One region of the Kitasatospora sp. NPDC097605 genome, then DNA from elsewhere that is predicted to be linked to it. Evidence: riboswitches for the same ligand, from Rfam matches in the RefSeq annotation. Region 1 holds a riboswitch; the other holds the start of a gene.
The links. Region 1 has a riboswitch for glycine ahead of gcvP (aminomethyl-transferring glycine dehydrogenase). Riboswitches for the same ligand answer to the same signal wherever they lie in the genome.

Region 1 (15,099 bases):
GAGAAATCGGACGGATCGGCGGGAGAAGTCGTGCAGGAGGAGAAGCGCGGGGAAAGGTCCGCGGACGAGGCGGTGACCGGGCCGGTCGAGGCGGCCGCGGTGGAGGCCGCGCCGGCGGAGACGGTGGAGAGGGCGGAGAGGGCGGAGAGGGCAGAGAAGGTGCCCGAGAAGGCCCGCGAAAAGGCCCTTGAGAAGGCGCCCGTGCGGCCGGCGGAGGCTCCGCGCGCCGGGTCCGACGCCGAACCCGAGGTCGAGTCCGCCCCGCCCGCCCCCCGGCGCGCCCCCGTGGTGACGCCTGCGCCAGCGCGTGCGCCGGAGGTGACGGCGGAGACGCCCGGTGCTGACTCCGGGCCGGCGGATCCCGCGGAGGAGCCGGAGCCCGAGGACGACCAGGAGGAGCCCGAGCACGCGCCGATGTCGGTTTCCGCGCAGACCGTCGACCGGCACGCCGGACGCCGGCGGTTGATGGCCGCGCTGTGGCCGCCGCGGCTGTCGCGCGGTCAGCTGGTGGTGGCCCTGCTGCTCTTCTCGCTCGGCCTGGGACTGGCGATCCAGGTCCGCTCGACCAACGACCACCACAGTCAGCTGCGCGGCGCGCGCCAGGAGGACCTGGTCCGCATCCTCGACGAACTGGACAGCCGTCAGCAGCGTCTCCAGCAGGAGAAGGCGGAGTTGGAGCAGTCCCTGGCCAAGTTGGAGAACAGCTCCAACCAGGCCAAGGAGGCCCAGGAGCAGACCAGGAAGAAGGCGACGGAACTCGGTGTCCTCGCCGGGACCGTCCGGGCCACCGGTCCGGGCATCGTACTGACGGTCGATGATCCCCAAGGGCAGGTGAAGGCAGATATGCTGCTGGACACCCTGCAGGAACTCAGAGCGGCGGGGGCGGAGGCGATTCAGATCAACGATGTGCGCGTGGTGGTCAACACCTACTTCACGGACGTGTCCGGCGGCGGTGTGCAGATCGACGGCAAGAAGGTCTCGGCGCCCTACCGCTTCACCGTCGTGGGGAATCCGCAGGACCTCACGCCCGCGTTGAACATTCCGGGAGGCGTCGTCCGTACCCTGGAGAGCCACCAGGCACGAGCGACGATCTCCCAGCAGCAGAAGGTGGTCGTCGACGCGCTCGTCGATCCGAAGACGCCGCAGCACGCCAAGCCGGCTCCGAAGTGACCGTCACGTTCGGAGCGCCACTCCAGCCGGCCCGATCCACGACCGGGCCCGCATCCTGTCCGAGGTTCTCACCCTGCCCCACGGGCGGGTCTGTCACACGCAAGGGGATTCGCCCGTGAGTTTCTTCTCGAAGTTGTTCGGTCGCAACAAGGGCCGCGGCGCGGCCGCGGCGGAGGCGCCCACCGCGCTGCACCGCCGGGACGACGAGCCCGCCGTGCCGGGCATGCGCTCCGCCCCGGAGGGGGCGGAGTACGCCGAGCGTCCGCTGTTCCGGGACGGCGCCGGAGCCCAGTACGCGGGGAATCAGGCGGGCTACGGCGCGTCGGTTGACCCCTCCGGCGGCCCGCGCATAGGTTTCCCGACAGGACCCTCAACCTCTGGTGGAGGGTTTGCCCCGGACCCGTACGCCGGGCACAACCCGTCGGGTGTGCCGCGCCAGGAGGCTGTGAACATGGCTGGCCCCACTCCGTGCCCCAGGTGCGGCAACCAGAACCCGGCCTCCGCGCGGTTCTGCTCCAACTGCGGTACGGCGCTGCGCGGCGGACTGCTGCCGGAGGGGTCGGCCGAGACCACCTCGACCATCTCGATCTCCGGTCTGGAGTCCTACGACCCCAACACCACGACCGGGACCGGCACGCCGGCGCTCTCGGCCGAGGTGCTGGCCGCGATCGACGCGCTGCCCCCGGGCTCGGCCCTGCTGATCGTCCAGCGCGGCCCGAACTCCGGCAGCCGGTTCCTGCTGGACTCGGACAAGACCACCGCGGGCCGCCACCCGCAGGGCGACATCTTCCTGGACGACGTCACGGTCTCCCGCAAGCACGTGGAGTTCCGCCGGACGCCGGGCGGTGGCTTCACCGTCGCCGACGTCGGCAGCCTGAACGGCACCTACGTCAACCGGGAGCGGATCGACGAGGTCGCCCTGAACAACGGCGACGAGGTGCAGATCGGGAAGTACCGGCTGGTCTTCTTCGCCAGCCACAACCGGGGGTACTGAAAACAACGTCGGCAGGAGCCCGAGTGAGTCCGAACACCCCTTCCTCTCCTCTCGGGGCGGCCACCCCCGCGTCGTCCGGCCCCCGGCCGGACCAGGGCGCGCGGGGGGTGGTCGCGGCCCCCAGGCAGCCGGTCCGCCCGGACCGGCCCGCCGGGCGGCGGCGCGGTGGTGACGAGCTGTTGAGCATCGGCGCCGTGCTGGCCTTCCTGCGCGACGACTTCCCCGAGGTCACCATCTCCAAGATCCGCTTCCTGGAGGCGGAGGGGCTGGTCGAGCCGCAGCGCACCCCCTCGGGGTACCGCAAGTTCAGCCCGGCCGACGTCGAGCGGCTGGCCTATGTGCTGCGGATGCAGCGCGACCACTACCTGCCGCTGCGGGTGATCCGCGAGCACCTCGACGCGATCGAGCGCGGCGAGAACCCGCCGGCGCTGCCCGCGGCCGCGGACGCCCGGCCCGGGCCGCTGGAGGAGGCGGACCGCGAGCTGACCGCCGCGGCCGAGGCCTCGACCGGGGTCCGGCTGGGCCGGGCCGAGCTGCTGGCGGCCGCCGAGTCCGGCGAGGCCGAGCTGGCCGAGTGGGAGTCCTACGGGCTGGTCGCGCCCGGACCGGACGGCGGCTACGACGGCGAGGCGCTGCAGGTCGCCCGGCTGGTCGCGGAGCTCGGCCGGTACGGGCTGGAGCCGCGCCACCTGCGGGCCATGAAGGCCGCCGCGGACCGGGAGGTCGCGCTGGTCGAGCAGGTCGTGGCGCCGCTGCGGCGGCACCGCAACCCGCAGACCAGGGCGCACGCCGAGGCGACCGCCCGGGAACTCGCGACGCTGTCCGTCCGGCTGCACGCCGCGATGGTCCAGGCGGGCCTGCGGATCCGGTCGTGACCCGGGCCCCTGCGGGCCCACCGCGCTGACCAGCGGTGTCGGCGCTGCGCTTTCATATCCGGGTCGGGAGCCATAGGGTTGCCTGTGTGAATGAGCTCGACGTCGTGGGTGTCCGGGTGGAGATGCCTTCCAACCAGCCGATCGTGCTGCTGCGGGAGGTAGGGGGCGATCGGTACCTGCCGATCTGGATCGGCCCCGGCGAGGCGACCGCGATCGCCTTCGCCCAGCAGGGCATGACGCCGGTGCGCCCGCTGACGCACGACCTGTTCAAGGACGTCCTGGAGGCGCTCGGCCAGCAGCTCACCGAGGTCCGGATCACCGATCTGCGCGAGGGCGTCTTCTACGCCGAGCTGGTCTTCGCCGGCGGGGTGGAGGTGAGCGCCCGGCCGTCCGACGCGATAGCGCTGGCGCTGCGCACCGGCACGCCGATCTACGGGAGCGAGGAGGTGCTCGCCGAGGCGGGCATCGCGATCCCGGACGAGCAGGAGGACGAGGTCGAGAAGTTCCGCGAGTTCCTCGACCAGGTGTCGCCGGAGGACTTCGGCGGGGGCGGCCCGCAGTAGGGCCGGGGCGCGGCCCGGGGGCGCCGCGGAACCGGCCGGCGGGCCGAGGTGCCGTAGGTGATACGGCTGTTTTGCCAAAATGCTCGCACCTACCCACACTAGGGGCACGAAAAACCACTCTCCTGAGTGACGTGGTCTGTTCGGCTCGGCGTGGCGATCGTTGACGGGCCATGGGGGACTGCCTACCGTCAGGAGGAGCTGCCCGGGTGCCCGATCGCCCGCGGTCTGGGTTGCCCGCAGCACGAGTGGACGGAGGTAGGCATGACCGGCACTGGCGATGAAGTGGCCGCGGGAGGCCTGTGCGCCGTGCACCTGCCGCGCACCACCCGCAAGGTGACCGAACTGCCCCGGACGGCGGAGCTGCCGAGGGTGGGCCGGTTCCCCGCGGTGCAGCCCGGCCAGCCGGCCCTGGAGCGGCTCTCACCGACGTCCGAGCTGATCGGCTACCGGGGTCCCACCGCCTGCGCGGCGGCCGGGATCACCTACCGCCAGCTGGACTACTGGGCCCGCACCGGCCTGCTGGAGCCGAGTGTGCGCTCGGTGTACCCGGCGAGCAGCCAGCGGCTCTACAGCTTCCGCGACATCCTGCTGCTGAAGATCGTCAAGCGGCTGCTGGACGCCGGCGTCTCGCTGCAGAACATCCGGGTGGCGGTCGCCCATCTGCAGGCCGCCGAGGTCGCCGACCTGGCCGGGCTGACGCTGATGTGCGACGGCGCGACGGTGTACGAGTGCACGACCCCCCAGCAGGTGGTCGACCTGATGAAGGGCGGCCAGGGGGTCTTCGGGATCGCGGTCGGCGCGGTCTGGCGGGAGCTGGAGCTGACCCTGGTGCGGCTGCACGCGGAGCGGACGGACACCGGTGAGACGGTGGTCGGCCAGGACCCGGCGGACGAGCTGGCGCAGCGGCGCAACCGGGCCGTGTAGGAACATTCGAGCGACGCCGTGGGCCCGGACGGGGAACCGTCCGGGCCCACGGCGTCGTCGTGCCCGGGGTGAACCGAGTTGAGGGAGGGCATGTGCGGTTCGGTCCCGGGATCCCCGGTCTGCTGGCGCGCCGGGCGGTGCGGCTCGGCCTTCGGCTGCGCCGGCGGCCGGCGCAGCGGCGGCTGTTCCAGCTGGTGACGGTCGGCTGCTCGCTGGCGCTCGCGCCGAGTGCCTGGCTGTGGCTGGCGGCGGGGGACCGGGTGGGGACGGTGGCGAGCGCGCCCCCGGCGCCGGTGGCGGTGGTGTTCGGCGCCGGGCTGTTCGACGGCAGGCCCTCGCCCTACCTGGCGCACCGGCTGGACGCGGCGGTGGAGCTGTACGGGACGGGGAAGGTCCAGGCGATCCTGGTGACCGGCGACAACGGCCGGAGCGGCTACGACGAGACCGACGCGATGCGCGGGTACCTGATCGAGCACGGGGTGCCGGAGGTGCGGGTGGTCGGCGACTACGCGGGGTTCGACACCTGGGACTCCTGCACCCGGGCGCACCGCATCTTCGGGGTGGACCGGGCGGTGCTGGTGAGCCAGGACTTCCACGTCCGCCGGGCGCTGGCGCTCTGCGAGGCGGCGGGGATCGAGTCGTACGCGGTGGGGGTGCCGGAGGTGCGGGACGCCACCTGGCTGTACGGCGGGCTCCGGGAGATCCCGGGGGCCGGGAAGGCGGCTCTGAACGCCTGGCTTCGGCCGGACCCGCTGTTCCTCGGCCCGAGCGAGCCGGGCATACCGCGGGCGCTGGCGGACGCCGGCCGGGAGCGGGCCGCGCGCTGAGGCGGCGGCCGGGTTCGGCGGTGTTGTCGGACCCGTGCGGCATGATCGGCGGGTGCGGTCACTGCCGAGCATCATCCACCTCGACATGGACGCCTTCTTCGCGTCGGTGGAGCAGGCGGCCAAGCCGAGCCTGCGCGGCAAGCCGGTGATCGTCGGCGGTCTCGGCGGGCGCGGGGTGGTTTCGACGGCCTCCTACGAGGCGCGGCGGTTCGGGGTGCACTCGGCGATGCCGATGGCGCAGGCGCGCCGGCTCTGCCCGAACGCGGCCTTCCTGGCCGGCCGCTTCGAGGCGTACCGGCAGGTGAGCGAGCTGGTGATGGCGCTGCTGCGGGAGCTGTCGCCGCTGGTGCAGCCGCTGAGCCTGGACGAGGCCTTCGTCGACCTGGAGGCCGGTCCGTACGGCCCGGTGCTGGCCGAGGCGGACCACGGCACGGGGGAGCGGCTGGTGCTGGCCCTGGCGGAGGACCTGCGGGCGGACATCGAGCGGCGCACCGGGCTGACCGCCTCGGTCGGGGCGGCCGGGTCGAAGCTGATGGCCAAGATCGCTTCCGAGCAGGCCAAGCCGGACGGGCTGGTGCTGATCGAGCCGGGGCAGGAGCGGGCGGTGCTCGGGCCGATGCCGGTGCGGGCGCTGCCGGGGATCGGCCCGGCCACCGAGCAGGTGCTGCGCCGGGCGGGGCTGACCACGGTGGCGGAGCTGGCCGCGGCGGGTGAGGCGGAGCTGGTGCAGCTGCTGGGCCGGGCGCACGGGGTCGGTGTCCACCAGATGGCGATAGGTCTGGACGACCGGCCGGTGGTGGCGGACCAGGACGCCAAGTCGGTCTCGGTGGAGGACACCTTCGAGGTGGACCTGGCCGACCGGGACCGGGTGCTGCGGGAGGTGGAGGCGCTCGCGTTGCGGTGCGTGCGGCGGCTGCGCGGCGCGGGGCGTTCGGGGCGGACCGTGGTGCTGAAGGTCCGGCGCTTCGACTTCTCGACGCTGACCCGCTCCGAGACGCTGCGCGGCCCGACGGACGACGAGACGGTGATCGTCGAGACGGCCCGGCGGCTGGCCTCGCAGGTGGACATCACCGGCGGGGTGCGGCTGCTGGGTGTCGGGGTGGCGCAGCTGGCCGACTACACCCAGGAGGACCTGTTCGCGCAGGCCGTCCGGGAGGAGGCGGAGGCCGCGGCCGCGGCGGGTGCCGGGGCCGGCGCGGAGGAGGAGCCGGAGGCGGTCGAGGAGGAGGCCGCGGTGGTGCGGCGCTGGCTTCCGGGGCAGGACGTGCGGCACGCGGAGTACGGGCCGGGGTGGGTGCAGGGCAGCGGGGTGGGCCGGGTGACGGTGCGCTTCGAGACGCCGTGGAGCGGGCCGGGGCGGGTGCGGACCTTCGCGATCGAGGATCCGGCGCTGGAGCCGGCCAGGCCGCTGCCGCTGCGCGAGGGGTGGCCGGCCGAGGACGTGGACGACGACGAGTAGGACGCGAGCGCGAAGCGGCCCCACCCGGCGGGAGTGCCGGGTGGGGCCGCGTGCGGTTCCGGGCCGCGGACGGTCGCGATGCCCTCGGCGACCGTCCGGGTCCGGTCCCCGCGCCCTGTCCCTGGGCGCGGGTCGGACGCCTCGTCAGGCGTCGGTCTTCACCGGCTCACGGCCGGAGGTCAGGTCCGCGGTCCGGTTGCCGAGGGTCACCGAGGTGGCCGGCTTGACGGTGCGGATGAGGAAGGGGACGGCGCCGGCCACGACGCAGACCACGGCGGCGGTCCAGAACGCGTGCTGGTAGGCGTCCAGGGTGGGCAGCGAGACCGGGATCGGCAGCTTCATGGTGTCGCCGGTGAGGATGGCGGCCATGACGGCGGTGCCGATCGCGCCGCCGACGGTGCGCAGCACCGCGTTCATGCCGTTGGCGATGCCGCTCTGCTCGACCGGGACGGCGCCGTTGATGTAGGCGGGCATCGCCGAGAAGGCGAGGCCGATGCCGAGGCCGAAGATCGCCGAGGAGAGGTAGATGTCGCCCTCGTGGCTGTGCCGCAGGGCCAGGTAGGCCATCGCGACGGCGCCGAGGACACCGCCGAGGACCAGCGGCAGGCGCGGGCCGCGGCGGGCGATCAGCAGGGCGCCGAGCGGGGCGGCGACCATCGAGCCGAGGGCGGAGGGCAGCAGCATCACGCCGGCGTGCAGCACGGTGGCGGTGAAGCCGTAGTGGGCGAGCTTCTCCGGGGTCTGGGCGAAGTTGCTGATGACCATGAACGAGCCGTACATGCCGAAGCCGATCAGCAGGCCGGCCAGGTTGGTGAAGGCGACGGCCGGACGGGACATCATCTTCATGTCGACCAGCGGGTGCGCGACCTTGACCTCGATGACGCCCCAGATCAGGGCGACCACGGCGGCGACGGCGAACAGGCCCAGGGTCTTGGTGGAGGTCCAGCCCCAGTTGTTGCCCTGGCTGACCGCGACCAGCAGGGCGGAGAGCCAGCCGGCGAGGGTGAGCGCGCCGAGCGGGTCGGCGCCGCCGTCCTTGTCGGTGACCGGGTCGGTGGGCACCCGCAGGGCGACCAGGGCGACCGCGATCAGGCCGAAGACCAGGCCCATCCAGAAGATCGACTTGTAGCTCCAGTGCTCCAGCAGCAGGCCGGTGGCGACCAGGCCGAGGCCGCTGCCGACGCCCATCGAGGCACTGATGGCGGCGACGCCGCCGGTCACCTTCTGCTTGGGCAGCTCGTCGCGGACGATGCTGATGGCGAGCGGCAGCACGCCACCGCCGGCGCCCTGCAGCACGCGGGCGACGACCAGCCAGGTGAAGGAGTGGGTGGAGACCGCGAGCGCGGAGCCCGCGACCAGGCCGGCCAGCGAGATCAGCAGCATCGGCTTGCGGCCGCGCAGGTCGCCGAAGCGGCCCAGCAGGGGGGTCAGCACGGCGGCCGACAGCAGGTTGGCCGTCATCAGCCAGGTGATGCTGGAGCCGGAGACGCTCAGTTCCTTGGCGAGCGAGGGCAGGATCGGGACGACCGCGGTCTGCACCACGCTGAACGACAGCATCGCCAGGATGAGGGCCGGCAGGACCCGGGCGCTGCTCTGCTTCTCGGCCGCGGTGGTGGGCTGTGGTGCCTCACTCACGGTTGCTTCCTCCCGTACATAGTGAATGAACTGAAGTAACCATGCCGGGAGATACTTCAGAGTGTCAAATATTCATTGGTTAAGCCTTGGTAAAAAGGAAGGACCCCGGCCGCGGCGGCCGGGGTCCCTCGGGGGGCGGGGTCAGACGAGCGGGCGGGCCGGGACCGGGCGGGCCGGGGGCGCGGCCGGCGGAGGGGAGGCCGGAGCGGTCGGTGCCGCGGCGTTGTCGTGGACCTCGACCTGCTCGCGCCGCAGCTCCTCGCGGACCACCTCCTCGGTGGTGTACCGCTCGATCACCAGGCGGACCCGTTCGATCGGGGCCAGGTACTTGCGGACCACCGGGCGCTCCTCGCGCAGGGTGACCTCCTCCACCGCCTCGGCGATCTCCTTCTCGTCGAGCGCGGCCCGCTCGGCCTCGCCGACCGGGATCCGTTCCACCCGGACCCGCTCGTGGACCACCGGGACCCGGCGCTCCACCTGCTCGCTGGTCACGTACTTGCGCAGCCTGGCGGTGCCGATCACATGCCACTCGGTGGTGATGTCCAGGCGCTCCTCGCGGCAGGTGATCTCCACCCGGCCGGTGGGGGAGGAGGCGCCCGGGTCGTTCGCCGGCCGCGCGGGCCGAGGGTGCGGCTCGGCGGCGGGCTGCGGTGCGGTGGGTGCCGCGTCGGCCGGGACGGGCGCCGGAGCGGGAGCGGGGGTGACGGGAGCCGGGGCCGCGGCGGGGGCCGGGGCGGGGGGCGTCGAGGGGGCGACCGGCGCGGGGGTGGCGAGGGGCCGCATGTGCGTCTCCGGGGTGGGGTCGGCCGGCTTGTCGAGGTCGGCCGCCCGGTGGAAGGTGAGCTGCTTGGCCGGGCGGGCCGCGTTGGTGCCGTGGGTCGCGCCCGTCCCGTTGGTGGCGGGGGCCGTCGTGTGCGGGGCCGGCGGGTGGGCGGCCGGCGTGTGGGCGGCGGCCGCGCCGGTGCCGGCGGTGGTGCCGAAGTCGAGGTCGTCGGCCTCCGCCCGCGGGACCTCGCCGGCCGCCGGCGACCGTCCCTCGGCCGGGGTGTCCAGGCCGTAGTAGCGGTAGAGCTGGAATTCCTGGGCGGGCGACAGGTGCTGGCCCACGCCGAAGTCCGGTGAGTCCTTCACCAGGGACTTGTCGTAGGGCACCCGAAGCTCGTCGCCGGCGAACTCGCTCGTGGTCAGGGGGACGAACGCGTCCCGGCCGAAGATGCCGGTCCGGACGGCGGCCCACTCGGGCCGGCCGGTGGCGTCGTCCAGGTACACCTCGTCGATGGTGCCGATCTTGTCCCCGTTGCGGTCGACCGCCTTGTGGCCGATCAGGTCCCGGGGGTCGATGTCGGTCTGCACGCTTCTTTCCTCCAGTGCGGTGAGCTCGCGGTACGCCCGCAGGACAACGCCACTTCACACCAAAAGCCATGAACCGGACAGGTGCGAGCGGGGCGCGGCCGGACGGGGCGGGGGCTGCGCCGACCGGGTCATCGCCGCCGTCGGCGGCGAAGTGGCCGGACGACCTGACGCACCCGTGATCGGGGGGCCTCCCGCTGGTACCCTGGGCGCGACCGCCGAGCCCGCTCGGGAGAGTCCCCGACAGCGGAAACCGCTGGTCGGGGCGCCGAAGGAGCAACTCCTCCCCGGAATCTCTCAGGCATCCGTACCGTGCGGGATAGGTCACTCTGGAAAGCAGGGCAGGATCGCGGGCGAGGGAGCCGGCGGACCCCACCCTCACCGACGGTGCAAGCCGGCGGGGCGTCCCACGGCGCTCCGTGCGGGCGAAGCTCTCAGGTCCCGATGACAGAGGGGGAGGCCTGTCGGGTACGTCCGACCGGGCCGTCCGCTGCTGTCCGCAGCGGTGCGGCGCCCGGCGTGCGCACCCCCGCCGGTCCGTGACCAGGAGGCCTCGACCACCATGAACGCCCAGCCGAACTCGGGACGCCCCACCACCCCCGCGACCCTCACCGAGCTCGAACAGGCCAGCCCCTTCGAGAACCGCCACATCGGCCCCGACGCCGCCGCGCAGGAGAAGATGCTGGCCCAGGTCGGCTACGGCTCGCTGGACGAGCTGGCCACCGCCGCCGTTCCCGAGGCGATCCGCTCGATCACCGCGCTCGACCTGCCCGCCGGCCGCAGCGAGGCCGAGGTCCTCGCCGAGCTGCGCGAGCTGGCCGGCCGCAACACCGTGCTCACGTCGATGATCGGCCTGGGCTACTACGGCACCTTCACCCCGCCGGTGATCCTGCGCAACGTCATGGAGAACCCGGCCTGGTACACCGCGTACACCCCGTACCAGCCGGAGATCTCGCAGGGCCGCCTGGAGGCGCTGCTCAACTTCCAGACCCTGGTCTCCGACCTGACCGGCCTGCCCACCTCCGGCTCCTCGCTGCTGGACGAGGGCACCGCGGCCGCCGAGGCGATGGCCCTGGCCCGCCGCGTCACCAAGGTCAAGGGCGGCGTCTTCCTGGTCGACGCCGAGACCCTGCCGCAGACCGTCGCGGTGATCAACACCCGGGCCGTTCCCACCGGTGTCGAGGTCGTCGTCGCCGACCTGTCCGAGGGCATCCCGGCCGAGATCGCCGAGCGCGGCGTGTTCGGCGTGCTGCTCCAGTACCCCGGCGCCACCGGTGTGGTCCGCGACCTCGCCCCGCTGATCGAGCAGGCCCACGGCCTGGGCGCGATCGTCGCCGTCGCCGCCGACCTGCTCGCGCTGACCCTGCTGAAGTCGCCGGGCGAGCTCGGCGCCGACATCGCCTGCGGCACCTCCCAGCGCTTCGGCGTGCCGATGGGCTTCGGCGGCCCGCACGCCGGCTACCTCGCGGTGCGCGCCGAGTACGCCCGCTCGCTGCCCGGCCGCCTGGTCGGCGTCTCCGTCGACGCCGACGGCAACCGCGCCTACCGGCTGGCCCTGCAGACCCGCGAGCAGCACATCCGCCGCGAGAAGGCCACCAGCAACATCTGCACCGCCCAGGTGCTGCTCGCCGTGATGGCCTCGATGTACGCCGTCTACCACGGCCCGGACGGCCTGGCCGACATCGCCCGCCGCACCCACCGCTACGCCGCCGCCCTCGCCGAGGGCCTGCGGGCCGGCGGCGTCGAGCTGCTGCACGGCGAGTTCTTCGACACCGTCACCGCGGTCGTCCCCGGCCGCGCCGCCGAGATCGCCGCCGCCGCCCGCGCCCAGGGCGTCAACGTCTTCCAGGACGGCGCCGACCGGATCTCGGTCTCCACCGACGAGACCACCACCCGCGAGCACCTGGCGGGCGTCTGGGCCGCGTTCGGCGTCGAGGGCGTCGAGGTGGCGGAGAGCGCCGACGCGCTGCCCGAGGCGCTGCTGCGCCAGGACGAGTACCTGACCCACCCGGTCTTCCACAGCCACCGCTCGGAGACCGCCATGCTGCGCTACCTGCGCCGCCTGTCGGACCGGGACTACGCGCTGGACCGCGGCATGATCCCGCTGGGCTCCTGCACCATGAAGCTCAACGCGACCACCGAGATGGAGTCGGTGACCTGGCCGGAGTTCGGCCAGCTGCACCCCTTCGCGCCGGTCGACCAGGCCGAGGGCTTCCTCACCCTGATCCGCGGGCTGGAGCGGCAGCTGGTCGAGGTGACCGGCTACGACGCCGTCTCCATCCAGCCGAACGCCGGCTCCCAGGGCGAGCTGGCCGGCCTGCTGGCCGTCCGCGCCTACCACCACGCCAACGGCGACACCCAGCGCGACGTCTGCCTCATCCCGTCCTCCGCGCACGGCACCAACGCCGCCTCCGCGGTGATGGCCGGCATGCGCGTGGTCGTGGTCAAGACCCTGGTCGACGGCGACGTCGACGTCGAGGACCTCAAGGCCAAGATCGAGCAGCACCGCGACAGCCTCGCCGTGCTGATGGTCACCTACCCGTCCACCCACGGCGTGTACGAGACCCAGATCACCGAGATCTGCGGCCTGGTGCACGAGGCCGGCGGCCAGGTGTACGTCGACGGCGCCAACCTGAACGCGCTGGTCGGCCTGGCCAAGCCGGGCAAGTTCGGCGCGGACGTCTCGCACCTGAACCTGCACAAGACCTTCTGCATCCCGCACGGCGGCGGCGGCCCGGGCGTCGGCCCGGTGGCGGTGCGCGCGCACCTCGCGCCGTACCTGCCGAACCACCCGCTCCAGGAGGAGGCCGGCCCGGCCACCGGCGTCGGCCCGATCTCGGCCGCCCCGTGGGGCTCGGCGGGCATCCTGCCGATCTCCTGGTCGTACGTCCGGCTGATGGGCGGCGAGGGCCTCAAGCGCGCCACCCAGGTCGCGGTGCTGAACGCCAACTACATCGCCAAGCGGCTGGCCCCGCACTTCCCGGTGCTCTACACCGGCCCCGGCGGCCTGGTGGCGCACGAGTGCATCATCGACCTGCGCCCGCTCACCAAGGAGACCGGCGTGACGGTGGACGACATCGCCAAGCGCCTGATCGACTACGGCTTCCACGCGCCGACCATGTCCTTCCCGGTGGCCGGCACGCTGATGATCGAGCCGACCGAGTCCGAGGACCTGTTCGAGATCGACCGGTTCTGCGACGCGATGATCGAGATCCGGGCCGAGATCGACAAGGTCGGTTCGGGCGCCTGGGCGGCCGACGACAACCCGCTGCGCAACGCCCCGCACACCGCCGCCACCCTGGCCGGCGACTGGGCGCACGGCTACACGCGGCAGGAGGCGGTCTTCCCGGCCGGCGTGAACCCGGCGGACAAGTACTGGCCGCCGGTCAGCCGGATCGACGGCGCGTACGGCGACCGCAACCTGGTCTGCTCCTGCCCGCCGCTGGACGAGTACGGCGTCTGACCGGCGCGGGACACCAGGCAGGGCCCCGGCGGATCCGTCCGCCGGGGCCCTGCCCTTCGCGCTCGTTCCCCCGTGGAGGCCGGCGGCTCAGACCGCGCTCGCGGCCGGGCGGCGCGGGGCGATCACCCGGCCGTCGGGCAGCAGCTCACCGGTGTCCTCGAACAGCAGGACGCCGTTGCAGAGCAGGCTCCACCCCTGCTCCGGGTGACAGGCCACCGGGACGGCGGCCTCGCGGTCCTCGGACTCGGCCGACGGGCACTCAGGACGGTGCTGGCACATACGCGTACCCTCGCTTCGCTCTGCGATCCTCCCCGTGACGCGGTGTCGCCGGTGGGCGCCGCCGCGGTGGTCGGATTCTGTCCGGCGCCGGGCCAGGTGTGGACCAGCGCTCAAGTGGGTAGGACAGGAGGTCCTTCCACGCTGGTTCCCAGTGTCGGCATCTGCGGACGCGCGCGCAGCGATTTCGTGACATGCGCCACAACCCCCGGGCAGAGATCACCCGTTCAGGTGGTCGGGAGGCGCGGGCGGTCCCGACCGGGCCATCCGGCGGGCGGCCTGGTCGGGCCATGCCGGATGACCCGTCCGGGTGGCGGGCCGGGTGCCGGACGGCCCGGGGGCCGCGCGTCCTAGAGCGCCCCGGAGGGGAGCCGGGCGCCGTCCGCCGTGCCGAGCAGCAGCGGGCGCGGGTCCACCTCGGTCCGGGCGACGGGGGTCCGGGCCAGCAGCGGCAGCACGTCGGCGGCCGGGTGGGCGCGGTGCGCGGTGACGCCCATCGGGGCCGGGGCCAGCGGGATCAGCAGGTCGGCGGCGGGGCCGCCGTCCGGGCAGTGCAGCCACAGCGCCGTCGCGTACTGGCCGGGGAAGGTCAGCAGCCGCGGCTGGCAGCGGGACCGGGCGGACTGGGCGAGCTGCCAGGCCTCGCGCAGCGCGCGGAGCGTGGAGTCCAGGTACGGACCGGCGGTGAAGTGGGAGAAGGTGTGGCCCTCCGCCCCCTGCACCACCTCGGCGGCCGCGGCCACCTCGGTGCCGTCCTTGATGAGGAAGCGCCACCCCGTCCGCCGGGCGGCGGCGAGTTCGGCCCGCGGCCCCTCCAGGACGTGGACGGCGAGCGGGTGCGCGGGGAGGAGCGGCCCGGTCGGATGACGCAGCGCGGCGGCGGCGGGCTGGCGCAGCGCGGTCTCCGAGTCGAGCGCGGCGAGGACCGCGCGCAGGGCGCTGGGCGGGGGCTGGGGGGTCTGCAGAGTCATGGCAAGGTCGCCTCTCCGTGCGAGATCGGCGTGCGAGTGCGGCATACCGGCATGGCTGGCTGGTGCGTCGACGGTGACGGGACCTGGGCCTTGTCCGGTTGGGCAGGATCGCGATGCCGGCGCGGCCGTCGTCGCCGGGGGTCTCGCGGCGATGGCGGGCCGGGCCGTGGCGCAGTGCGAATTCTACTCGAACAGGTGCGCAGGGTGACCTGTTTATCACAGGCGGTGGCCCCGGGCAAGTCGGCAGATGGGCTGATACGGCATCAGTTTCCTTGCAATGCAAGCCAATCGAAGCTTTCGGGTATCGATCTTCGGGGTGGGCATGATGCTTGCACGGTCGGGGGCCGGCCGGCTCAGGAGGAGGAGACCATGGGCGAGAAGGTCGTGGCGACCCGGGCGGACCTTTCGGACCGGCAGATGTACCGGCGCAAGCTCCAGTCCTGCCTCGACGCGCTCGGCCGGATGCTGCGGGAGGAGCGGTTCGACCGCCCGAAGGGCGTCATGGGGGTGGAGATCGAGCTCAACCTGGCCGACGAGCAGGGCCTTCCGCTGCTGAACAACGCCCAGGTGCTCACCGCGATCGGCTCGCCCG
Region 2 (15,099 bases), on a different contig from region 1:
CACGGCGCCGGCGACCGCTCGGACGGTGGTGACCACCGACGCCTCGGCGGCCTTCGCCGACCTGCCGGCGTGCGGGCGATCGTTCTGGCCGGCTGGGCCCTGAAACGCCCGCGCCCCCGCCGGGAGGGCGGGGGCGCGGGCGTCGGCGGGGGCGGTGTCAGCACTCGATGACGTTGACGGCGAGGCCGCCGCGCGAGGTCTCCTTGTACTTGATCTTCATGTCGGCGCCGGTCTCCTTCATGGTCTTGATCGCCTTGTCGAGGGAGACGTGGTGGCGGCCGTCGCCGCGCAGGGCCATCCGGGCGGCCGTGACGGCCTTGACGGAGGCCATGCCGTTGCGCTCGATGCAGGGGATCTGGACCAGGCCGCCGACCGGGTCGCAGGTGAGGCCGAGGTTGTGCTCGATGCCGATCTCGGCGGCGTTCTCGACCTGCTCGGGGGAGCCGCCGAGGACCTCGGCGAGGCCGCCGGCGGCCATCGAGCAGGCGGAGCCGACCTCGCCCTGGCAGCCGACCTCGGCGCCGGAGATGGAGGCGTTCTCCTTGAAGAGCATGCCGATCGCGCCGGCCGCCAGGAGGAAGCGGACGATGCCGTCCTCGTCGGCGCCCGGGATGAAGTTCAGGTAGTAGTGCAGGACGGCGGGGATGATGCCGGCCGCGCCGTTGGTCGGGGCGGTGACCACCCGGCGGCCGGAGGCGTTCTCCTCGTTGACCGCCATCGCGTAGAGGGTCACCCACTCCATCGCGTTGGCCGGGCCGATGCCCTCGGCGCGCAGCGCGCGGGCGGCTGCGGCGGCGCGGCGGCGCACCTTGAGGCCGCCCGGGAGGATGCCCTCGCGGGACATGCCGGCCCGGACGCACTCCTGCATCACCCGCCAGATCTCCAGCAGTCCGGCGCGGATCTCCTCCTCGCTGCGCCAGGCCTTCTCGTTCTCCAGCATCAGGCCGGAGATGGACAGGCCGGTCTCCCGGGTGAGCCGCAGCAGCTCCTCGCCGGTGCGGAAGGGGTACTTCAGCACGGTGTCGTCGGGCTTGACCCGGTCCGCGCCGATGGCGTCCTCGTCGACGACGAAGCCGCCGCCGACCGAGTAGTAGGTCTTCTCCAGCACGGTGGAGCCGTCGGCCCGGAAGGCCCACAGGGTCATGCCGTTGGCGTGGTACGGCAGCGAGCGGCGCCGGTGCAGCACCAGCTGGCTGTCCGGGTCGAAGTCGATGGCGTGGACGCCGAGCAGGTTGATCCGCTTCTCGGCGGTGATCCGCTCGACGTCGCGGTCGGCCTGGTCGACGTCGACGGTGCGCGGGGAGGCGTTCTCCAGGCCCAGCAGCACCGCCTTGGGGGTGCCGTGGCCGTGGCCGGTGGCACCCAGCGAGCCGTACAGCTCGGCGCGGACGGCCGTCACCTCGGTCAGCAGGCCCTCCGACTTCAGGCGGCGGGCGAACATCCGGGCGGCGCGCATCGGGCCGACGGTGTGGGAACTCGACGGACCGATGCCGATGGAGAAGAGGTCGAAGACGCTGATGGCCACGGAGTGACGTCCTTGTCTGGTCTCGTGGGTGGTGCCGGCAGGGAGGGGAGGACGGCGGTGGCTGGACGGGTCGGTCGGGCGGCGACACGGGACGGGGCACCGCGCGCACTCTCCAGTGTGCGCGGTGCCCCGGAATCCCCGGTGTCCGGGCGGCGTGAGCCCGGTCACCGGAGGCCGAACGACAGGACTTACAGGTTCGGGTAGAGCGGGTACTTCTCGGCCAGGGCGGTGACCCGGGCCTTGAGCGCCTCGGCGGTGCCCTCGTCGAAGGCCGGCTTCAGGGCCTCGGCGATGATGTCGGCGACCTCGCGGAAGTCCTCGGCCTGGAAGCCGCGGGTGGCGAGCGCCGGGGTGCCGATCCGCAGGCCGGAGGTGACCATCGGCGGGCGCGGGTCGTTCGGGATGGCGTTGCGGTTGACCGTGATGCCGACCTCGTGCAGGCGGTCCTCGGCCTGCTGGCCGTCGAGCTCGCTGTTGCGCAGGTCGACCAGGACCAGGTGGACGTCGGTGCCGCCGGACAGCACGGAGACGCCGGCCTCGGTGACGTCGTCCTGGAGCAGGCGCTCGGCGAGGATCCGGGCGCCGTCCAGGGTGCGCTGCTGGCGCTCCTTGAAGTCCTCCGAGGCGGCGACCTTGAAGGCGACGGCCTTGCCGGCGATGACGTGCTCCAGCGGGCCGCCCTGCTGGCCGGGGAAGACCGCGGAGTTGATCTTCTTGGCGTGCTCGGCCTTGGAGAGGATGACGCCGCCGCGCGGGCCGCCCAGGGTCTTGTGGGTGGTGGTGGTGACCACGTCCGCGAACGGCACCGGGTTGGGGTGCAGGCCCGCGGCGACCAGGCCGGCGAAGTGGGCCATGTCGACCATCAGCAGCGCGCCGACCTCGTCGGCGATCCGGCGGAACTCGGCGAAGTCGAGCTGGCGCGGGTAGGCGGACCAGCCGGCGATGATCAGCTGCGGCTGGTGCTCCTTGGCGAGGCGCTCGACCTCCTCCATGTCGACCTGGCCGCTCTTGTCGTTCACGTGGTACGGCACCACGTTGTAGAGCTTGCCGGAGAAGTTGATCTTCATGCCGTGGGTCAGGTGACCGCCGTGGGCCAGGTTCAGGCCCAGGATGGTGTCGCCCGGCTTGATCAGCGCGAACATCGCGGCGGCGTTGGCCTGCGCGCCGGAGTGCGGCTGGACGTTGGCGTGCTCGGCGCCGAACAGGGCCTTGATCCGGTCGATCGCGATCTGCTCGACCACGTCGACGTGCTCGCAGCCGCCGTAGTAGCGGCGGCCGGGGTAGCCCTCGGCGTACTTGTTGGTCAGCACCGAGCCCTGGGCCTCCATGACCGCCACCGGGGCGAAGTTCTCGGAGGCGATCATCTCCAGGGTGGTCTGCTGGCGGTGCAGCTCGGCGTCGACCGCGGCGGCGATCTCCGGGTCGAGGGCGTGCAGGGACTGGTTCAGAACCGTCATGGTGGGGTCTTCCCGGGAGGAGAGGGGGAGGCTTGGCCAGGGGGCGGCCGCGGGTGCGGCGGCCGCCCCCGGCGGTGGCTCAGGCCGAGGGGTTGGTGAGCGCGGTGTACTCGTCGGCGCTCAGGAGCGGACCGGTCGACTCGACGCGGACCTTGAACAGCCAGCCACCCTCGAACGGCTCGCCGTTGACCAGGCTGTTGTCGTTCTTGACGTCCTCGTTGACCTCGGTGACCTCACCGGTCACCGGCGAGAACAGGTCGCTGACCGACTTGGTCGACTCCAGCTCGCCACAGGTCTCACCGGCGGTCACGGTGGCGCCCACCTCGGGGAGCTCCACGTAGACGATGTCACCGAGGGCGTCGGCGGCGTGCTGGGTGATGCCGATCGTGGACACACCGTCGGCGTCGGCGGCGGTCAGCCACTCGTGCTCCGCGGTGTACTGCAGGTGCTGGGGGTTGCTCATGGCGTCATTCTCCAGGATGGGAAGCGGGTACGACGAAGCGGCCCGGCGCGCGGACGTTCCTCGCGGGGAAACAGGTGGGGGACGGGTCAGCGGGCGCGCTTGTAGAACGGCAGCGCCACGACCTGGACCGGCTCGTGCTTGCCGCGCACGTCCACCGCGACGGTGGAGCCGGGGGCGGCGTGGGCGGCGTCCACGTAGGCCATCGCGATCGGCTTCTCCAGGGTGGGGGAGGGCGCGCCGGAGGTGATCCGGCCGATCGGCTCGCCGTCGGCGGAGACCACGGTGTACTCGGCGCGCGGCACCCGCTTGCCCTCGGAGACCAGGCCGACCAGCACCCGCGGCGGGTTGGCCTCGGCCTCGGCGGCGGCCCGCTCCAGGGCCTTGCGGCCGACGAAGGCGCCCTCGTTGGTGGTCTTGTCGAAGCGGACCACCCGGCCGAGGCCCGCGTCGAACGGGGTCAGGTCGGTGGACAGCTCGTGGCCGTACAGCGGCATGCCGGCCTCCAGGCGCAGCGTGTCGCGGCAGGACAGGCCGCAGGGGATCAGACCGCGGTCGGCGCCGGCCTCGGTCAGCGCCTGCCAGATCTGCTCGGCGTCGCCCGGGTTGCAGAAGATCTCGAAGCCGTCCTCGCCGGTGTAGCCGGTGCGGGCGAGCAGCACGTCGCGGCCGGCCACCTGGGCCGGGAGGATCGCGTAGTACTTCAGGCCGGGCAGGTCGGCCTCGGTGGTGCCGGCCAGGATCGCGGTGGACTCCGGGCCCTGGACGGCGATCAGCGCGTAGGCGTCGCGGTCGTCGGAGACGACGGCGTTGTAGCCCTTGGCACGGGCGATCAGCTCGTCCAGCACCAGCTGGGCGTTGGAGGCGTTGGCGACGACCAGGAAGGCGTCCTCGCGCAGGCGGTAGACGATCAGGTCGTCCAGGATGCCGCCGTCCTCGGCGCAGATCATGGTGTAGCGGGCGCGCAGCTCGCCGAGCGCGGAGACGAAGCCGACCAGGGCGTGGTCCAGCATCTCGCCGGCCTGCGGGCCGGTGATGGTGATCTCGCCCATGTGGGAGAGGTCGAACAGGCCCGCCTTGGTGCGGACGGCGAGGTGCTCCTCGCGCTCGCTGCCGTAGCGCAGCGGCATGTCCCAGCCGGCGAAGTCGGTCATGGTGGCGCCGAGGGCGCGGTGCAGCGCGTCGAGCGCGGTGAGGCGGAGGGACGACATGGCCAGGAACTCCTCGGTCGGGGCACTCAGGGGTGCGCGCGCCGGGACCGGCCCCGTTTCGAGGGCGGCGGACCCTGCACGCGGGCATGCGGCGGCTGGGTCTCCCCATCTGTCGTCGAACCTGAGAGCTTCACCGTCCACTGCCCTGTGAGGACAGCATGGCGGCTTGCACCGTGGGTGGGCGGACGGCAGGGCCGTTCGCCGCTTTCCAGATGTGCCTAACCCGTGCGGTAGGGGTGCCTGAGAGATTCCGGGGAGGACTTGCTCCTTCGGCGCCGGCTGCGCCTCCTGACGGGGGCGCTCCGGACTCTCCCGCGCGGGTTCGAGCGGCCGGTATGGAGTTGACGGGGCCTGGGTGGATGCCACCGCAGACGCGCACATCATGGCACGTCCACGGGAACAAGGGGAGGGGGCCCTCCATCACGCGGGCCTCTTTCTGCGCTCGGCTCGCTCGCCGGGTGCGCTCGGCTCGCCTCCGGGCCGCTCCGACCCGGCGCCGACGCTCCTCGCTCCGGCACTCCCTCCTCCGTCGCTCGCTTGTCGCTCCTCCCTTTCGGCACCGGCGCGGCCCTTCGGCTCGCTCGCCGGGTGCGCTCGGCTCGCCTGCGGGCCGCTCCGACCCGGCGCGGCCCGCAGGCTCGCTCGCCGGGTGCCGCCTCGCCCGTCGGGGGGAGGGGCCGAAACGCTAGGCTGCGGGCATCGGCGAGCAGAGGGCGGTACGGCGGCGCATGGGGTACCCGGTGGAGCAGCAGGGGTGGGGCGGGGCGGAAGCGATGCCGCCGGGCGGCGCGTGGCCGGCCAATGAGCTGGAGCAGGTGCTCACCGCCGCGCTCGGCGACCCGGGCGCCACCCCCCGGGTGATCGAGGTGCTGGCGCGCAGCCAGGTCTGGATCCCGCTGCCGTCGGGCGGCGACCCGCAGGGGCAGTCACTGGACCTGCCGATCATCGAACTGGCCGGCGACCCCTATGTCCCGGTGTTCTCCTCCCAGGAGGTCTTCCTCCAGCAGGCGCCGGGGATGCCGTTCGCGGTCGCCCCGGTGTGGGAGTTCGCCCGCGGCCTGCCGCTGGGCGTGGGGATCGCGGTGAACCCCGAGGCGGCGGTGGGCATCCCGGTGCCGCCGGAGGGCGTGGCCGAACTGCGCCGCGGGCCGCGCGAGGACCGCTGGGACGCCGCCCCGGACGCGCCGGAGGGCGGCGGCCGGGTGGCGCTGCGCGAGCCGGTGCCGGGGGAGGACCCGGAGGCGTTCCTGGCCGCCTGCCGCGGCGAACTCGCGGCGCTGCCGGGGGTGCTGACCGCGCGGCGGGCGCTGGCGAGCGTCGAGGGCGAGCCGACCGTGATGTTCGTGGGCGTCCAGCTGGACCCGGGGGCCCCGGCCGACCCGGCCGCGGTGAACGAGGCATTGGGGCGAGCGCTGGGAACCGCGCCGCTGCCCGGCGGCGTCCACCTCGTACTGCTCGACCTCGCGGACGATCCGGTGGTCGACTGGTTGGTGAACCGGGTCGCGCCGTTCTACGTGCGGGGCTGATCCGGCGGCGGTACGAACCCTGGCACGTCGGCGTGGCGGCGGTCGGCGGCCGCCCCATAGGGTGCGTGCTGACGGCCGCCGGGCCGCCGGTGACGGACGAGGAACGAAGAAGCGCAGCGAGGTGGGCGCATGAGTGCGGGATCGGTAGCTGGCGGTGCACCGGGGCCCTGGGGCCAGGCGCCCACCGGACGCCCGGATCCGGGCGCGCTGGAACGCGCGCTGCGCGAGGTGGCGCCGGAGCGCTACGAGGCCTACGAGACGATGCTGCACGCGCTCGCCGAGGGCCGGGTCTGGATGCTGCTCTGGCACGGCACGCCGGGCAGTCCGGACGCCCAGTACGGGAACATGGAGATCAGCGGTCACGGCTACGCGCCGGCCGTCACCTCGCCCGAGCAGCTGGCGGCGTCCGGCTGGGCGCGGGCGCACGAGGTGATCACCGGCCGGGAGATCGCGGCCTCGCTGTACCGGACCCGGTGGGGCCTGTGGCTGAACCCGCACGCCCCGGGCGGCGGGGTGGGCGTGCCGTGGGCGGACCTGCGGCGGGTCGCGGCGGGCCTGGACCGCCTGCCGGCCGGGCCGCTGAAGCTGAGCGAGCCGCAGGTGCCGGCGCAGCAGTTCTTCGCGCTGCTGGAGCGGCAGGCGGCCGAGGTGCGCGCGGTGAAGGCGCTGCGCCGGGCCTGGGTGCGCCCGTCGGTGGGCGAGCCGTACCTGGCCATCGGTCTGGACCTGTACGAGAGTTCGCCGCCCACGGTGGAGGCCGTGCGGGCGCTGATGCAGCGGGCGATCGCGGTCGCGCCGGAGGGCCTCGCGGTCTCGACGGTGGCGATGGCGGACGAGTACGACCCGGTGGCGCTGTGGATGCGGGCCAACGCGCGCCCGTTCTACGACCGGGAGGCGGCCGGGCACGGCCGGCCGCAGACGGGCCCGTACCCGCCGGTGCCCCCGCCGCCGTACGCCTCGCAGCAGGGCCCGGCCCAGGGTCAGGGCTTCGGCTACGGCACGCATCCGCCGGCACCGGGCTGGCCCGGGCAGCAGCCGCCGCCCCAGCAGCCGTGGCCCGGCTACCCCGGTCGCTGACCGGACGAACGCGCCAAACGCCGACCACCGGAACCGGCTTGACACCTTGTCAGGCCGGTTTCGGCGTTTTTCCGGACGATCTCGCCGAAGTGGGTGGCAGACATCTTGACATGGCTGTTACAGCTGTGTGAAGAGGGATATGCCGAAGATCGTGGAGGTGCATGCGGACAGATCACAGTTGGGCATCTGTCGGTTGTCAGGGCTGGCGTAAGCCAGTTCGGATGGCAGAGAGTTCTGCAACAGCCCACCGCGCGTGGTTGGCGCCTCACAAAGGCGGACGCGCTGACGGGCCGCATCATCCACGTGACGCCCATCCCGCGTGGCAGCAGTACTGAGCACGTCGTACCGCTGGGAACACCCCCGTACCTGCACTTCCGCATGTCCGCACCCAAGCACGTCCGCACCAGCCGAGCCGCCGATCCCGGCGTCCGGCACCCGTGGGCCGGCCACCGTCGGCGAGGGGACCGAACTGACCATGACCGCACCCATCAAGACCGCCGGCAACGCACCGGGGGCAGACGCCGCCGCGAGCCCGGCCAAGAAGATCGAGGGCCGCTCGCTCGGCCAGATCGCCTGGACCCGCTTCAAACGGGACAAGGCCGCCGTCGCCGGCGGCATCGTGGTGATCCTGCTGATCCTGCTCGCCGTGCTGGCCAAGCCGATCGAGTCGGTCTTCGGCCTGGACCCCGACGCCCTCCACCAGGACCTGCTGGACGCCGACCTCGGCGGACTGCCGATGGGCGACTGGGGCGGCATGAGCTGGGACCACCCGCTCGGCGTCGACCCGCTGCAGGGCCGCGACCTGCTCACCCGGGTCATCGAGGGCTCCTGGGTCTCCCTGCTGGTCGCCTTCGGCGCGACCGTGCTGTCCAACACCATCGGCACCGTGCTCGGCATCATGGCCGGCTACTACGGCGGCTGGGTGGACACCCTGATCAGCCGGGTGATGGACGTCTTCCTCGCCTTCCCGCTGCTGCTCTTCGCCATCGCGATCTCGACCTCGCTGCAGGGCGGCGCGTTCGGCCTGCACGGCCTCCCGCTGCACATCATGGTGCTGATCTTCGTGATCGGCTTCTTCAACTGGCCCTACATCGGCCGGATCGTGCGCGGACAGACCCTCTCCCTGCGCGAGCGCGAGTTCGTCTACGCGGCCCGCAGCCTGGGCGCCCGGGGGCCGTTCATCCTGTTCAAGGAACTGCTGCCCAACCTGGTCGGTCCGATCCTGGTCTACTCGACCCTGCTGATCCCGACCAACATCCTCTTCGAGGCCGGGCTGAGCTTCCTCGGCGTCGGCATCCAGCCTCCGCAGGCCTCCTGGGGCGGCATGCTCCAGGACGCGATCCGGTACTACCAGGTGGACCCCCAGTACATGGTGGTCCCCGGTCTGGCGATCTTCCTCACCGTGCTCGCCTTCAACCTGCTCGGCGACGGGCTGCGTGACGCCCTCGATCCCAAGAGCAACTGACCAAGCGTCAGGATCCCTCGTTCGGCCACCACTTCCTCAAGGGGTTGATCTCACCCATGCGTAGGTCCCGTACCGTCGCGCTGACCGCCCTCGCCGCCTCCGCGGTGCTGGTCGTCACCGGCTGCTCGTCGAGCTCGAAGAGCGACGACGCCAAGTCCACCGCCACCGGCGGCACCGAGGCCGGCGGCGGCTCCGGGGCCAACGCGGCCACCAAGAACATCGTCAACGCCTCGGACAAGAAGGGCGGGACGGTCACCTTCGAGATGAAGGGTGCCCCGGACTCGCTCGACCCGGGCAACACGTACTACGCGTACATCTACAACTTCTCGCGCCTGTACGGCCGTCCGCTCACCACCTTCCAGCCGGGCGCCGGCGAGGCGGGCAACAAGCTGGTCCCGGACCTCGCCGAGTCGCTCGGCCAGGTCAGCGCGGACGGCCTGACCTGGACGTACAAGCTGCGCAAGGGCCTGAAGTACGACGACGGCACCCCGATCACCTCGAAGGACGTCAAGTACGCCGTCGAGCGCTCCAACTTCGCGCCGGACGTCAACTCCAACGGCCCGACGTACTTCAAGGAGCTGCTGGTCGACAACCCGGACGCGCCGTACGCGGGTCCGTACAAGGACAAGACCGGCGACCTGAAGTCGATCGAGACGCCCGACGACCTCACCATCGTCTTCCACCTGAAGCACGCCTTCGCCGACTTCGACTACCTGGTCAGCGCCCCGCAGACGGCCCCGGTCCCGCAGGCCAAGGACACCGGCGCCGAGTACGTCAAGAAGATCGCCTCCTCCGGCTCCTTCAAGTTCGAGTCCTACGAGGACGGCAAGCAGGCCGTCCTGGTCCCGAACACCAACTGGGACCCGGCCACCGACCCGATCCGCAAGCAGCTGCCGGACAAGATCGTGCTGCGGATGAACATCGACCAGGCCACCATCGACAAGGACCTGCTGGCCGGCAACGCCCAGGTCGACCTGGTGGGCGGCGGTGTCGACCCGCAGACCCAGGCGCAGATCCTGCAGAACCCGAAGCTGAAGGCCAACACCGACAACGCCTACGGCGGCCGCCTGGTCTACATGGCGATCAACACCGATGTGGCGCCGTTCGACAACATCGAGTGCCGCAAGGCCGTCCAGTACGCGGTCGACAAGGTCTCGGTGCAGACCGCGCTCGGCGGCCCGGTCCGCGGCCAGGTCGCCAACACCGTGCTCCCGCCGGACATCCCGGGCCACCAGGACTTCAACGTCTGGGAGACCAAGGACAACAAGGGTGACGAGGCCAAGGCCAAGGAGGCCCTGAAGGCCTGCGGCAAGGACAGCATCAACACCGTGCTCTCCGCCCGCACCGAGCGCGCCACCGAGGTCGCCGCCGCCACCTCGATCCAGGCCGCGCTGAAGAAGGTCGGCATCAACGCCGAGATCCAGCAGTTCCCGCAGGGCAAGTACCTGGCCGACAGCGCCGGTGCTCCGGCGTTCGCCAAGGAGCACAACATCGGCCTGATGATGATGCAGTGGGGCGCCGACTGGCCGACCGGCTACGGCTTCCTGCAGCAGATCGTCGACGGCCGCGCGATCAAGGCCTCCGGCAACAGCAACCTGGCGTCGCTGAACGACCCCACGATCAACAAGCTGCTCGACGAGGCCGCCACCAACCCGGACCGGGCGGCCCGCGAGAAGATCTACGGCGACATCGACAAGAAGGTCATGGAGCAGGCGGTCTACGTCCCGCTGACCGACTTCAAGGTCTTCCTGTACCGCCCGGAGAACGCCACCAACCTCGTGTCCACGCCGGCCTTCTCGGGTGAGTACGACTACCTGAACATCGGCACCACCAAGTAAGAGCCTGGCTCCGCATCCCTGAAGGCAGGTGAAGGCAGCGGCGCCCGCCGCCGTCCGGAGGACCCCGGACGGCGGCGGGCGGCCGGAGCCGACCAACTGTGTTTGCCTACATCATCCGCAGGATCCTCGCGGCCGCGGTGCTGCTGCTGGTCGTCAGCGCGGTCACCTTCGCGATCTTCTTCCTGCTCCCGCGCCTCGCCGGCGAGACGGTCGACCAGCTGGCCACCCAGTACATCGGGAAGAACCCGTCTCCCGAGGCGATCCAGGCGGTCAAGCAGAACCTCGGCCTCGACCAGCCGCTGTACACCCAGTACTGGAACTTCCTCAAGGCCCTGGTCACCGGCGCCGAGTACAAGTTCGGCCCGGAACCGGCCACCTGCCACGTGCCCTGCTTCGGCTACTCCTTCAAGAACCACCTGGAGGTCTGGCCCGAGCTGACCAAGCGGATCCCGGTCACCATCTCGCTGGCCATCGGCGCCGCGGTGGTCTGGCTGACCTCCGGCGTCACCACCGGTGTGATCTCGGCGCTCAAGCCGCGCTCGATCTTCGACCGGCTCTCGATGGGCATCGCGCTCGCCGGCGTCTCGCTGCCGGTCTTCTTCACCGGCGCGCTGCTGCTCACCGTGTTCAGCTACGAGTGGCCGATCCTGGACAACCTCCAGTACGTCGACTTCACCGACAACCCGCTGATGTGGGCCCGCAACCTGATCCTCCCGTGGATCTCGCTGGCCTTCCTCTACTCCGCGCTCTACGCCCGGCTCACCCGGGCCGGAATGCTGGAGACGATGAGCGAGGACTACATCCGCACCGCCCGGGCCAAGGGCCTGGCCGAGTCCAAGGTCGTCACCCGGCACGGGCTGCGCGCCGCGCTCACCCCGATCGTCACCATCTTCGGCATGGACCTCGGCCTGCTGCTCGGCGGCGCGCTGATCACCGAGCAGGTCTTCTCGCTCCAGGGCGTCGGCCAGTTCGCCGTCCAGGCGATCTCCGACAACGACCTGCCGAAGATCCTCGGCGTCACCCTGCTCGCCGCCTTCTTCATCGTCCTCTGCAACCTCGTGGTTGACCTCCTGTACGCCGCTGTCGACCCCCGGGTGAGGCTGTCGTGACCGAGCTCCAGAAGACCCCGGCCCGCGCGGCCGCCCCGGGCGGCCAGGAGGCCTTCCTCTCGGTGCGGGACCTGCGGATCCACTTCGACACCGACGACGGCCTGGTCCGCTCCGTCGACGGGGTCAGCTTCGACCTCGCCAAGGGCCGCACCCTCGGCATCGTCGGCGAGTCCGGCTCCGGCAAGTCCGTCACCTCGCTCGGCATCATGGGCCTGCACCGCTCCAAGCGGGCCCGGATCACCGGCGAGATCCGGCTCGACGGCGAGGAACTGATCTCGGCGGGGCCGGACCGGGTCCGCGAGCTGCGCGGCCGGCAGATGGCGATGATCTTCCAGGACCCGCTCACCGCGATGCACCCCTACTACACGGTGGGGCAGCAGATCGTCGAGGCCTACCGGGTCCACCACCCGCAGGCGAGCAAGAAGCAGGCCCGCGCCCGCGCCGTCGAGATGCTGGACCGGGTCGGCATTCCACAGCCCGACCGCCGGGTCGACGACTACCCGCACCAGTTCTCCGGCGGCATGCGCCAGCGCGCGATGATCGCCATGGCGCTGGTCAACGACCCCTCGCTGCTGATCGCCGACGAGCCCACCACCGCCCTGGACGTCACCGTCCAGGCGCAGATCCTGGACCTCATCCGGGACCTCCAGGAGGAGTTCGGCTCGGCCGTCATCATCATCACCCACGACCTCGGGGTGGTCGCCGAGCTCGCCGACGACATCCTCGTCATGTACGGCGGCAAGTGCGTCGAGCGCGGCCCGGCCGAGACCCTCTTCGACGCGCCCGAGCACCCCTACACCTGGGGCCTGCTGGGCTCGATGCCGCGCCTCGACCGTGAGCTGCAGGACCGCCTCGTCCCGGTCAAGGGCACCCCGCCCAGCCTGATCAACGTGCCGTCCGGCTGTGCCTTCCACCCGCGCTGCCCCTACGCCGGGCTGACCGGCGGGCGCTCCACCGAGGAGACCCCGGGTCTCACCGAGGTCGCGCCCGGACACCACGCCGCCTGCCACCTCGCGCTCGCCGAGCGGCACCGCATCTTCGCCGAAGAGATCGCGCCCCGGCTGTGAGCCCGGCCTCGTACCACCTTTCTGGAGAGAACCGATGACGGACACTCAGGCGGCGGGCATTCCTGCGCAGACGCCCGCCTCGGACCGGCGGCCGCTGCTCAAGGTGACCGGTCTGACCCGGCACTTCCCCATCCACAGCGGCCTGCTGCGGCGCCAGACCGGCGCCGTCCGGGCGGTCGACGGCATCGACTTCACCGTCCACGCCGGCGAGACCCTGGGCGTCGTCGGCGAGTCCGGCTGCGGCAAGTCGACGATGGGCCGGCTGGTCACCCGGCTCGACGAACCCACTGGCGGGACGGTCGAGTTCGAGGGGACCGACATCACCCACCTGGGCGTCGGGGCGATGCGGCCGCTGCGCCGCGACATCCAGATGATCTTCCAGGACCCGTACTCCTCGCTGAACCCCCGGCACACCGTCGGCACCATCGTCGGCGCGCCGTTCCGGCTGCAGAAGGCCGAGCCCGAGGGCGGGATCAAGAAGGCCGTCCAGGAGCTGCTGGAGCTGTGCGGGCTCAGCCCCGAGCACTACAACCGCTACCCGCACGAGTTCTCCGGCGGCCAGCGCCAGCGCATCGGCATCGCCCGGGCGCTCGCCCTGCGGCCCAAGATGATCGTCGCGGACGAGCCGGTCTCGGCGCTCGACGTCTCCATCCAGGCCCAGGTGGTCAACCTGCTCGACGACCTCCAGCGGGAGCTCGGCCTGACCTACCTGATCATCGCGCACGACCTCTCGGTGGTCCGGCACGTCTCCGACCGGGTCGCGGTGATGTACCTCGGCAAGATCGTCGAAATCGCCGACCGGGACTCGCTCTACCGCAGCCCGATGCACCCGTACACCACCGCGCTGATGTCCGCCGTGCCGGTGCCCGACCCGCGCCGCCGGCAGCGCGCCGGGCGCGAGCGGATCCTGCTCAAGGGCGACGTGCCCTCGCCGATCAACCCGCCCAGCGGCTGCCGCTTCCGCACCCGCTGCTGGAAGGCCCAGGAGATCTGCGCGAGCCAGGAGCCGCCGCTCGCCGCCGCCGCGGCGGGGCACCAGGTGGCCTGCCACTTCCCGGAGAACGCCGCCGCGGGGGGCAAGACGCTCGCCTCCGCCTGACCGCCCGATCGGAGGGGAGGCTCGGCCGGGTCACACTGGTGCGGTGACCTCGCAGATCTTCCCCTCCGACGTGCAGCAGTCGCTGGACCTCGTCGGCATCTTCGTCTTCGCCCTCTCCGGAGGGCTGCTCGCCGTCCGCAAGAACATGGACATCTTCGGCATCTGTGTGCTCGCCGAGGTCACCGCGCTCGGCGGCGGTGTGATGCGCGACCTCGTCATCGGGGCCACCCCGGTCGCCGCCTTCACCAACCTCGGCTACTTCGTCGACCCGCTGATCGCCGCCCTGGTCGTCTTCTTCCTGCACCCCGAGGTCGAACGGATCAACCGCGCCGTGCAGACCCTGGACGCGCTCGGCCTCGGCCTGTTCTGCGTCACCGGCACCGCCAAGGCCCACGACTTCGGCCTCGGTGCCGTCTCCGCCGTCGCCCTCGGCATGGTCACCGCCGCCGGCGGCGGTGTGATGCGCGACGTCCTGGCCGGCGAGATCCCCTCGCTGCTCCGCTGGGACCGCGAGATCTACGCGGTGCCCGCGCTGGTCGGCGCCGCCCTGGTCGCCGTCCTGATCGCGCTCGACAGCCTCACCGCCGCCACCGGCACCGCCGCCGCGCTCACCGCGTTCGTCCTGCGGATGCTCGCCCTCAAGTACGGCTGGCGCGCACCACGGGCCTGGCACCGCAACGGTTCTCGCACCAGCGAGGAGTAGGCGAGCCGCCGTACGCCAGCGAGATCGCCTCCGCCGTGCAGAGCAGCTCCGGCACCAGCCGTACCAGCTCGGCCGGCGACACCCGGTCCGCCGGCGCCGAGAGCGCGCACGCCGCGACCGCCCGCCGGTCGCTGCCCGCCACCGGCGCCGCCACGCTGGTCACCGCCTCCAGGTGCCCGGCCGACTCCGCCGCCCAGCCCCGCCGGCGCACCGCCGCCAGATCGTCCGGCAGCTCCTCCTCCGCCCGGCCGTCCTGCGGCAGCCCGGCCAGCAGCACCCGGCCGATCGCCGTCCCGGCGGCCGGCGCCCGCCGTCCGATCCGGGTCGGCAGACCGGCCGCGGTGCTCCACCGCCCGGTCAGCTCGTCCAGGTACAGCACCTCGTCGTCCTGCAGCACCGCCAGCTGCACCGTGCAGCCGAAGCGCTCGTGCAGCGCCGCCAGGTACGGCGCGGCGACCTGCCGCACGTCGATCTCCTGCAGGGCCCGCTGCGCCAGCGACAGCACCCGGCCGCCGAGCCGGTAGCGGCGGTCGGAGAGCCGGTGGACGAACCCGTGCTCCTC

Region 2: linked by a shared signal. The riboswitch ahead of gcvT (glycine cleavage system aminomethyltransferase GcvT) and the one ahead of gcvP (aminomethyl-transferring glycine dehydrogenase) in region 1 are both predicted to bind glycine.

What each region holds. Positions count from the first base shown of each region.
Region 1 is NZ_JBEOSF010000018.1:145,932-161,030, reverse strand. Features, by position in the region: gene ABTX81_RS21795 (DUF881 domain-containing protein) at 160-1,170, shown strand; gene ABTX81_RS21790 (double zinc ribbon and FHA domain-containing protein) at 1,286-2,164, shown strand; gene ftsR (transcriptional regulator FtsR) at 2,344-3,039, shown strand; gene ABTX81_RS21780 (bifunctional nuclease family protein) at 3,126-3,602, shown strand; gene ABTX81_RS21775 (MerR family transcriptional regulator) at 3,864-4,526, shown strand; gene ABTX81_RS21770 (SanA/YdcF family protein) at 4,649-5,353, shown strand; gene ABTX81_RS21765 (DNA polymerase IV) at 5,406-6,812, shown strand; gene ABTX81_RS21760 (MFS transporter) at 6,957-8,447, opposite strand; partial or broken gene ABTX81_RS39685 (YsnF/AvaK domain-containing protein) at 8,589-9,002, opposite strand; partial or broken gene ABTX81_RS21750 (PRC-barrel domain-containing protein) at 9,411-9,800, opposite strand; glycine riboswitch at 10,017-10,120, shown strand; gene gcvP (aminomethyl-transferring glycine dehydrogenase) at 10,360-13,260, shown strand; gene ABTX81_RS21740 (DUF5999 family protein) at 13,348-13,539, opposite strand; gene ABTX81_RS21735 (hypothetical protein) at 13,887-14,507, opposite strand; gene ABTX81_RS21730 (glutamate-cysteine ligase family protein) at 14,877-15,099, shown strand, end outside.
Region 2 is NZ_JBEOSF010000027.1:35,040-50,138, reverse strand. Features, by position in the region: gene ABTX81_RS26660 (L-serine ammonia-lyase) at 158-1,525, opposite strand; gene glyA (serine hydroxymethyltransferase) at 1,714-2,982, opposite strand; gene gcvH (glycine cleavage system protein GcvH) at 3,062-3,445, opposite strand; gene gcvT (glycine cleavage system aminomethyltransferase GcvT) at 3,532-4,653, opposite strand; glycine riboswitch at 4,872-4,978, opposite strand; gene ABTX81_RS26640 (enhanced serine sensitivity protein SseB) at 5,382-6,179, shown strand; gene ABTX81_RS26635 (enhanced serine sensitivity protein SseB) at 6,309-7,256, shown strand; gene ABTX81_RS26630 (ABC transporter permease) at 7,732-8,721, shown strand; gene ABTX81_RS26625 (ABC transporter substrate-binding protein) at 8,778-10,559, shown strand; gene ABTX81_RS26620 (ABC transporter permease) at 10,658-11,668, shown strand; gene ABTX81_RS26615 (ABC transporter ATP-binding protein) at 11,665-12,735, shown strand; gene ABTX81_RS26610 (ABC transporter ATP-binding protein) at 12,770-13,834, shown strand; gene ABTX81_RS26605 (trimeric intracellular cation channel family protein) at 13,878-14,537, shown strand; gene ABTX81_RS26600 (IclR family transcriptional regulator) at 14,473-15,099, opposite strand, start outside.